One region of the Brevibacillus ruminantium genome, then DNA from elsewhere that is predicted to be linked to it. Evidence: riboswitches for the same ligand, from Rfam matches in the RefSeq annotation. Region 1 holds a riboswitch; each other region holds the start of a gene.
The links. A riboswitch is a leader RNA that binds a small molecule or an ion and turns the genes downstream of it on or off. The one in region 1 is predicted to bind cobalamin.
Positions count from the first base shown of each region.

Region 2: it holds a riboswitch for cobalamin, as region 1 does, so the genes downstream of both, NDK47_RS02650 (acyl-CoA thioesterase) here and NDK47_RS05175 (energy-coupling factor ABC transporter permease) in region 1, are expected to answer to the same signal.
Region 3: it holds a riboswitch for cobalamin, as region 1 does, so the genes downstream of both, NDK47_RS17205 (ABC transporter substrate-binding protein) here and NDK47_RS05175 (energy-coupling factor ABC transporter permease) in region 1, are expected to answer to the same signal.

Region 1 covers NZ_CP098755.1:1,064,292-1,067,405, reverse strand. The annotation lists gene NDK47_RS05180 (energy-coupling factor ABC transporter substrate-binding protein) at 1-271, opposite strand, end outside; gene NDK47_RS05175 (energy-coupling factor ABC transporter permease) at 275-1,033, opposite strand; cobalamin riboswitch at 1,205-1,398, opposite strand; gene NDK47_RS05170 (quinone-dependent dihydroorotate dehydrogenase) at 1,465-2,553, opposite strand; gene ald (alanine dehydrogenase) at 2,848-3,114, opposite strand, start outside.
Region 2 covers NZ_CP098755.1:502,687-505,800, forward strand. The annotation lists gene NDK47_RS02640 (PAS domain-containing sensor histidine kinase) at 1-505, shown strand, start outside; gene NDK47_RS02645 (response regulator) at 477-1,133, shown strand; cobalamin riboswitch at 1,240-1,434, shown strand; gene NDK47_RS02650 (acyl-CoA thioesterase) at 1,634-2,110, shown strand; gene NDK47_RS02655 (cytochrome c oxidase subunit 2A) at 2,404-2,565, shown strand; gene NDK47_RS02660 (cytochrome c oxidase subunit II) at 2,593-3,060, shown strand; gene NDK47_RS02665 (b(o/a)3-type cytochrome-c oxidase subunit 1) at 3,077-3,114, shown strand, end outside.
Region 3 covers NZ_CP098755.1:3,473,944-3,477,057, reverse strand. The annotation lists gene NDK47_RS17210 (M24 family metallopeptidase) at 1-583, shown strand, start outside; cobalamin riboswitch at 587-791, shown strand; gene NDK47_RS17205 (ABC transporter substrate-binding protein) at 1,033-2,064, shown strand; gene NDK47_RS17200 (FecCD family ABC transporter permease) at 2,179-3,114, shown strand, end outside.

The DNA of each region.
Region 1 (3,114 bases):
TTTGGAGCCGGCCGCGGTACACTCCGATGGCATAACCGATCACACCCGCGCCAAGAGCGGCCTGCAGAGCAAATAACAAGCTCTCTGTTTCACCGCCAGGAGGCTCCAGCAGAGGTTGGAACCACGGCTCATAATCGGGAGCCATTTCCGTTATCGCTTCCTCCGCCGCGCCATCTGCCCCGGCGAATTCGGAATCCTTTACCAATACCAGCGGAACGACGGCAAGAACGGCGACCAACAGCAGCAGCACCCAGTTTGTCCAACGCTTCACCGCTTAGCCCTCCTTTTTCAGCAGCCTGAGCTGCGTCAGTTCTTGACCATTGTACGCCTGAAGCCAATTCCATACGAGCACGGTAAGCAGCCCCTCACTGATCGCCAGCGGCACTTGTGTGAGAGCAAAAATTCCGGCAAATTTGGCAAAGGAAGCGGCGATTCCGCCTGAGGCAGCCGGAAAAGCCAATGCCAACTGAACAGAGGTAACCAGATAGGTGCTCAGATCAGCCAGTGCAGCAGCCAGGAAAATGCCGATCTTTTGTTTGCCCAGTCTGCCTGCCACCAATCGATAGACACCGTAGGCGACAACCGGTCCGACGACGGCCATGGAGAAGGCGTTGGCTCCCAGCGTAGTCAACCCGCCGTGGGCCAGCAAAAGCGCCTGAAAGAGCAGTACCAGGCTGCCCAAAACCGCCATCACCCATGGGCCAAACAAAATGGAGCCCAGGCCCGTACCGGTCGGGTGCGAGCTGCTGCCCGTCACCGAGGGAATTTTCAGCGCTGACAGCACAAAAGCAAATGCCCCGGCTACGCCCAAAAGCAGCTTAAACTCCGGGCGTTCCTTGACAATTCGCCGAATGGAGCGCAAACCCAGGAAAAAGAATGGCAGAAACGCAGCCCACCAAAACAGCGACCACCCTACCGGCAAGTATCCCTCCATGATATGCATGGCATGTCCGGTTTCCGGCGTATTCAGCAAAAAATAGATCATCAAGCCGGCAATCAACAGAAAACTTGATCGTGTCCGTCTCCCTTTCATCCAGAACCCTCCCTCTTTTGCATTTTATTTCACTCTTTTGCACCGCAAGTCCACAAAGCTGTGGTTGCATCAAAAAAGCTCACCCGGAACGGATGAGCTGGCACACCACAACAAACGACACTTTGGGACAGTCGTTTTTGTCTCGGCTCACCTCTCCTTTCCTCGAAGGCATTTTGGGTGTGCAGCTAGGTAGGTCTCCTGGCTTCCGGATCAACACGCTCTTTTTGCCTTCCCCATCGGATCGATGAGTGGCTGCAGGATAAAAGAGCATTCCCCTGGTTACAGTGGCGGGACCGCTCGGGATTTGCACCCGATTCCCTGTTACCCCTTATCAAGATAAGGGCACCTGTCTGCATAGATTCAGTTGTCTTTTTCCGAAAATTCGTAGTTGATTGCTCTATTATATACGATCCCTTGCAAAAGAAAAAGGATCAACGAGCATCTGCACCGATGGCTTCTTTCACATGGGAAAAGCCATCGCGTTCCAGCAGGCGAAGCAGTTGTTTATTAATCGTTTTGACGATCGCGGGTCCCTGGTAGATCATGCCCGAGTACACCTGAACCAGGCTGGCGCCAGCGCGAATCTTGCGGTACGCATCCTCGCCTGTAAAGATGCCGCCTACCCCGATAATTGGAACCCTGTCGCCCACTTCCTGATAGATTTCTTTTACCCAAGCCGTCGCTCTCTCCTCCAGCGGCCTGCCGCTGAGTCCGCCTGCCTCATCGGCACGGGGATGGTCTTGTACGGCCTCGCGGGAGAGCGTCGTATTGGTCGCGATAATCCCGGAGAGACCTTCCTCCACGGCTGCCTGAACGACATCGCGCATCTGCTCGTCTGCCATGTCTGGCGCTACCTTCAACAGGATCGGTTTGGCAGCGACTCCGCGGCCCTGCAGCTCTGCCGCTTTCTCCCGGATGGCCCGGATCAAAGCACGCAAACTCTCCGTCTCCTGCAAATCGCGCAGATTGGGTGTGTTGGGCGAGCTGACGTTGATCACAAAATAGTGACCATAGGGATACAGCATGTCCAGACATTTGCTGTAATCCTGGGCTGCCTCTTCATTTGGCGTGATCTTGTTTTTCCCGAGATTGATCCCGATCGGAACATCCGCATAGGCGTAATCAATCAGGTTTTGGGAGGCCAGATACGCTCCCAGATTATTGAACCCCATTCGGTTGATGATCGCTTGATGCTCCATCAGCCGGAACAACCGGGGCTGTGGATTCCCTGGCTGTCCCTGGGGAGTAATCGTTCCTACCTCTACAAAGCCAAAGCCCAAAGCAGCAAGGGCGTGATAAACTTCTGCATTTTTGTCAAAGCCGGCTGCCAGCCCGACAGGATTGGGAAATTTCAATCCCCAAATCTGATTCTCCAGGCGCTGGTCGCGAACCTGGTACATCATTTTCAACAAACTTTTCGCTGCAGGCGACTTTTCCACCATTTTGAGGAGATGGACGGTTTTTTCATGAACCTCTTCCGCGTCCATCTGAAACAGGAATTTCCGCACTAGTTGATACATCGCTGCACTCCTCACTGCGTTTATTCTGCCTAGTAGCATATCACATTTTTGGAGAGAGGCGAACAAAATGAGAGATTCTTTTTTCACTTGGCAGAGATTGCTTGATTCTCCCCTCCCGAACAACGCCCTGGCCGATGTCACCGTAAGCGTAACTCTGGTCGATTCAGGAAGATGAAACTGGATTGGTATCAATAACCGGATTTGACTGAGAATATAAATAACTGCCTGCCCCGATTCAGCAGGGCAGGCAGTTGATCTGTAAATGTATGATTGTCGACTTTACAAAAGAATGGCTTAGTTTTTCACCATCAAAACTTCATCGAGTGCCACATAGGGCAGGTTATGTGCTTCCGCCACTGCCTTGTACGTCACTTTTCCATCAATGACGTTTACGCCTTTGGACAACGGACGGTTATCCAGGATCGCTTGACGGTAGCCTTTATTGGCCAGTTGAACCGCATATGGTACGGTTACGTTTGTCAAGGCCAGCGTAGACGTGCGGGCAACTGCCCCCGGCATATTGGCCACGGAGTAGTGGATGACCCCGTGTCTTTCATAGGT
Region 2 (3,114 bases), 560 kb from region 1:
GATGACGGCGAAGGCGATGGAGGAAGTAAAGCGCATGGCTTTGGAGCTGCGCCCTTCCGCTCTGGATGATCTCGGGCTGTTGCCAGCTCTGCGTTCGCTGATCAAACGGGTGGAAAAAAGCTTTGGCCTATCTGTAGACCTGCATGTTCAGGGAGAGTGGCAGCGGTACTCTGCGCCTGTGGAGACCGCCCTTTACCGCATCGTCCAGGAGGCGATGACCAATACAGCAAAATACGCACAAGCCCACACGCTGGGCATTATATTTGAGGCTCGGGAAAAAGAACTGGTGGTGACCATTGTCGATGACGGCGTCGGCTTTGATGTGGAGCTGGCTGAAAACAAAGGCTCTGGTCTGGGGCTGTTCGGGATGAAGGAACGGGCTCAACTCTTGAAAGGCAGTGTTGATATCCGCTCCGTGATCGGAGAGGGAACCACGGTGATTGTTCGTATACCAGTCGCAAAGGGGGAAGCAGAAGATGGGCATTCGAGTCTTGATCGCGGATGATCACGCTGTCGTGCGCACGGGCTTGGGCATGTTGATTGACGCCCAGCCGGATATGGAGGTTGTCGGCTATGCAGCGGACGGCAAAGAGGCATTTGACAAGGCGCTTGAAATTCGGCCGGATGTAGTGCTGATGGACCTCAGCATGCCGCCGGGAGAGAACGGTCTTTCGGCTACAGGGCGGCTTAAAGAAGCAGCTCCCGGAATTCAGGTGCTCGTCCTGACAATGCACGATGACGAGGAATATCTGTTTCGTGTGTTGCAGGCAGGAGCGGCTGGCTATATTTTAAAAAGCGCTCCTGATCTGGATCTGATTGCGGCGATCCGCACGGTGTCAAAAGGGATGGCCTATCTGTATCCGTCCGCGACCAAATCGCTGATCGAAGAGTTTTTGCAAATGGTGAAAAATGGGGAAGAGCAGGCGAAATACGAGATTCTGACCGAGCGGGAAAAGGAAGTCCTGATCCTGATCGCCAAAGGCTTCAGCAACAAGGAGATTGCCGAACAGTTGACCGTATCCGTGAAGACGGTCGAATCCCATAAGGCGCACATCATGGAGAAGCTTCATCTGCGCACCCGTCCTGATCTGGTGCGGTATGCGATTAAGAAAGGTTGGCTTGATTTTGAATAGGTCGCATGGGCAAGCACAGCAGCTTGCCTTTTTTTGTGTTCTGCATGTCGACGAGCTTCGGCGAAAATGCTACCATGGATTCAGTGTTTATTTTGCAGTCGTATGAACTACATAAGTGGAAACAGGTTCTTTGAACGCGGCGTTCAAGGATGAAAAGGGAAGCTCGGTGAAAATCCGACACGGTCCCGCCACTGTAAGAGGGGAGTCAGCACCATATGAGCCACTGATCCGGAAGGATTGGGAAGGCGGTTGCTGATGGAGAGCCTTTAGTCAGGAGACCTGCCTGTTTCGACGACACTGCTTGACCTACGGGAGATAGGGAGGTGTTAGGGTGGCTAGCGTGAATCACGCAGGAGGCTTTGCAAGCCCCTGCTCATTTTGGCATCTCTAACTTTCCATTGGATCGATAGAGATGCCTTTTCTATTTTCAGCGAAACAGCAGATGCGGGCGCAAGACAAGAGCACTTGCTTTGCCAATACGCAATAATGGGAGGTCCCTCATGCAACAACCAGCAAAACCCATCCGTGAATCCAGAACATGTATGACAGATCTGGTTTTTCCCCCAGATACCAATCACCACAATACGATTTTCGGCGGCAAAGTAATGGCCTATGTCGATAAAATCGCGTGTATAGCGGCGATGAGACACTGCCGCAAGCCCGTCGTCACCGTTTCCAGCGACAGTTTTGACTTCCTGGCCCCGATCAAAACCGGAGAAGCGATCAACCTGGAGGCGTATGTGACGTGGGTGCACAAAACGTCGATGGAAATCTATGTAAAGGTAGAGTCGGAGAATTTGATAACAGCCGAAAGGAAAGTAACCGCACGTGCATATTTGACGTTTATCGCCCTGGATGAAAACGGCAAGCCTGCTCCTGTCCCACAGGTTATTCCTGAAACAGAAGAGGAAATGCGGCAGCATGAACAAGCAAAAGAACGCTACGAGATCAGAAGAAACCGTCGCGAACAGGCATGAAAGAAAAAACGTACGAGCATGAAAGAATAACGTCGGAACTAGCATAGAAACGCCATAAAATCGATCACGAATCACGACCGGCAGTCCTGTACATACGGGCTGCCGGTTTTTGTTAAGAAGTGGATGACGAAGATTGTCGGTTATGTCCAAAATGTGTCAGGAATTAGGGAATATCAGGAGGTTCCCGGGGGTTTTTAGGGGTTTTCCCTGAATTACAGTGCAAGCCGCCAGAGAGTAGAATGAAGTCGTAAAAAGGAACAGCTCGTACGGTATCGGGAAAGGAGGAGAGAGCCGTGGAGACAAAGACAGAAACACAGCGTCAACTCGAAGAGGCAAAGAAACTGAAGCCTGAATCGCAGGACCTGAAAGGGACATTTATCGCTGTATTACTGGTTGGCGCTATCATACTCCTAAGTTGGTTTGGTGTATTCGGATTATTCCTGGATCGTGCATAGCAGGGAAGAGAGGGAGGTTGTGAAACGATGCATCTGCACCGTTACGAAAAAATCTGGCTGATTCTGGGGGCAGGAGGCCTGGCGCTGTTTATTGTGCTGCTTTGTGTGAACGCCTTCGCAATGGGTATGGCCCCTCCGAGCAACATGGAAATGATCGACCCGACGAAAGTATCGGAGACACCTCCGTTTGACAATCCTGGTCTGAAAAAGATCAGTGACACGGAGTACGATGCTTACATGACGGCGTTTGCTTTTGGCTTCAACCCCAATAAGATGGAAGTTCCGGCAGGGGCAAAGGTGAATTTTCACGTAACCAGCCCCGACGTGGTTCATGGATTTCAAATACCGGGTACAAACGTCAACTTCATGGTAATGCCGGGGCATATCAACTCCGCGTCGTACACCTTTGAAAAACCTGGTGAATACTTGATCCTTTGCAATGAATACTGCGGCGCCGGCCACCAGGTGATGGCGACAACCATTATTGTAAAATAAGGCAGGTGATTTCGATATGATGCAAACACATATGGGAAAGGCGCAGGTGGATCG
Region 3 (3,114 bases), 2.4 Mb from region 1:
AGTGGTTGCTGACCTGGAATACCAGATGAAACGTTTGGGCGCGGAGGGACCATCGTTTAGCACGATGGTGCTGGCCGGCGAAAAGTCCGCCCTGCCTCATGGAAAACCAGGCAGCCGTGAGGTCCGAGAAGGTGAGCTGCTTTTGTTTGACCTCGGAGTCCTGGCAGACGGGTACGTGTCAGACATCACGCGCACCTTTGCCGTTGGTGAAATCAGCGAGCAGCTTCGGGATATCTATGAAACCGTGCTGGCCGCCAATGAAGCGGCGATTGCCGAGGTTCGCCCGGGTGTAACCCTGGCCCATTTGGACCAAACCGCACGCCGCGTGATTTCAGACAAGGGATACGGAGAGTACTTTATTCACCGACTGGGACACGGCCTGGGGATGGATGTGCACGAGTATCCTTCCGTCCATGGGCAAAACCAGGATACACTTCGTCCAGGAATGGTATTTACCATCGAGCCGGGTGTTTATGTGCCGGGTGTTGGCGGTGTGCGAATTGAGGACGACATTCTGGTTACAGCGGACGGATGCGAAGTGTTGACGCAATATCCGAAGCAACTGCAAGTGATTGGAAAATAGAATACGAGCTACTCGTTTCATGGTGTAATCCGGAGCGAACATCGTTCCGGTTACTTAATAGGGAAGATCGGTGAAAATCCGACGCGGTCCCGCCACTGTGAAGGGGAGCGTCCTTGCGTGAATCCACTGTTTTGCCAGAGCGCGAAATGGGAAGGAGCAAGGCGTGATGAACCCAAGCCAGGAGACCTGCCATGAAGCACGCACGATGAACCCACGCGGATGGGGAAAGTGTATCAGGAGCATCAGCGTAGACGCTATCCGGCTATCCTTTTGTTTCTATGCACATGCAAGCTATAAGAAGCATCTTCCGCAAACATCGGAAGGTGCTTTTTTTCTGGCATCCCTCCGCTCACACTGGTAAAACCACCGCGTTACAGACATCAAGAGACGAGAGGCGAACACGTGGTTTTTCATAAATGTGTAGTGATGAAAAGGGAGGAAGTAACATGATGAAAGCTAAGTACATAGGAATTCGGAACTGGATGCTAACAGGGATCGCGGCTGTCCTGTTCCTCACCGGCTGCGGCAGCGCCACTCCAGCAAACAACGCGTCTGCTCCCAATAATACTCCGTCGCAGGAAACGGCGAAAGCTGGTGACGGAAACAGCACGAATCCGGTTACTGTCCAAATAGATGGGAGAACAGTTACGTTCACCGAGGTGCCCAAAAGAGCAGTTTCCCTCAATCAACATGTGACTGAGGTGATGCTTGCCCTCGGTCTTGAAGACAAGATGGCCGGGACCGCGTATCTGGACGACAGCATTTTGCCGGAATACCAGGACGCCTACGCCAAGGTTCCCGTTCTTTCTGCGAAGTACCCATCCAAAGAAGTGCTGCTTGCAGCAGAGCCGGACTTTGTCTACGCTGGCTGGAAAAGTGCTTTTACAGAGAAAGCGGTCGGAACGATTGATGGATTGGAAAAATTAGGGATTAAGCCGTATCTCCACCAATCCTCCAACATGACAGGGCCAGAGCCCGAAGATGTTTTTGCTGACATCAGCAATATCGGCCGTATTTTCCGGGTGGAAGAGAAGGCAGACGAACTGATTGAGAAAATCAAAAAAGAGATGAAAGAAATTACTGACCGAATTGGGGAACAAAAAGAACCGCTGCGTGTTTTCGTCTACGACAATGGAGAAGACCAGCCTTTTACGGCGGCTAATAACTATATGACGACTTTGATTCGACTTGCAGGAGGCAAAAACGTATTTGATGATATCCCGAAAGGCTGGACAACCACTAGCTGGGAAGAAGTAGTCGCGCGCAAAGCGGACGTCATCGTCATCGTCGATTACGGAGATAAGACTGTGGAGCAGAAACGCAACTTCCTGCTGTCGAAAAAAGAACTGGCGGAGCTGCCTGCCATCCAGAACAAGCGACTGATTGTGCTGCCTTTGTCTGCAGCCGCAGAAGGGGTACGAGCGCCGCTTGCCTTGCAAACACTTGCCGAAGGGTTCTATCCGGAAGCATTTAAGCAATAATCCTGGTAACCCGCCGCCCTGGCCTGTTATTGCTGATCGCGTCGAAGGGAGGATAAGATGCCTAAAACAACGGTTGAGAAAATGGTCTCCACGAAGGGACCGGAAAGCAGCGAAATGCTCACAAAAGACATCAGAAGGTCGAAGGCATGGTTTTCATCGATTTTGCTGCTTCTGGGTATCGGCCTCGTTGCCAGTGTGACGTTGGCCGTTACGCTTGGGTCAGTTGCAATTCAACCGGAAACGGTATGGCGAATCGCCCTCTCCCATGTGCCAGTGATCGGGGGTTGGGCAGAGGCAGACTGGTCAAAATCGGAAGAAACCATCATATGGCAAATCCGTTTTCCACGCGTGCTCCTGGCCGTGATTGTGGGAGCGGGTCTGTCAGTGGTCGGCGTGACGATTCAGGCACTGGTGCGAAATTCGCTGGCAGATCCGTATCTGCTTGGCGTTTCCTCGGGCGCATCCGTTGGTGCCACGCTCGCCATTCTGCTTGGAGCATTCAGCATGTACGGGCAATATGCCGTTTCAATGGCAGCATTTACTGGCTCGCTCATTTCCACCATCTTGGTGTTTACGCTGTCCCGGATGGGAGGACAGAACTCGACAGTCCGATTGCTCATGTCCGGCATCGCCGTAGCGGCTGTGTTGTCAGCCATTACCAGCATGATCATCTTTACGGCACCAAACGAGCACGGCATTCAGACGGTCCTGTTCTGGATGCAGGGCAGCTTGGCCGGGGGGAAATGGACGTATCTCGGCATGCCTTCTTTTATTGTTCTGGTTGGGCTTTTCGCATTGATGCTACAGTACCGCTCCCTCAATGCCATCATGATGGGAGAGGAAACGGCCCGTACCTTGGGGGTCAATACGGAGCGATTCCGAAAAATACTGTTGGTGATTACTGCTTTGTTGACAGGTGTCATCGTCTCGATAACCGGAGCCATTGGCTTTGTCGGACTGATGATACCTCACATGGTACGCATTGCGGTGGGGTCCGACCATCGCAGAGTACTGCCGGTCAGTGCTTTGTTTGGCGCGATTTTTCTGATC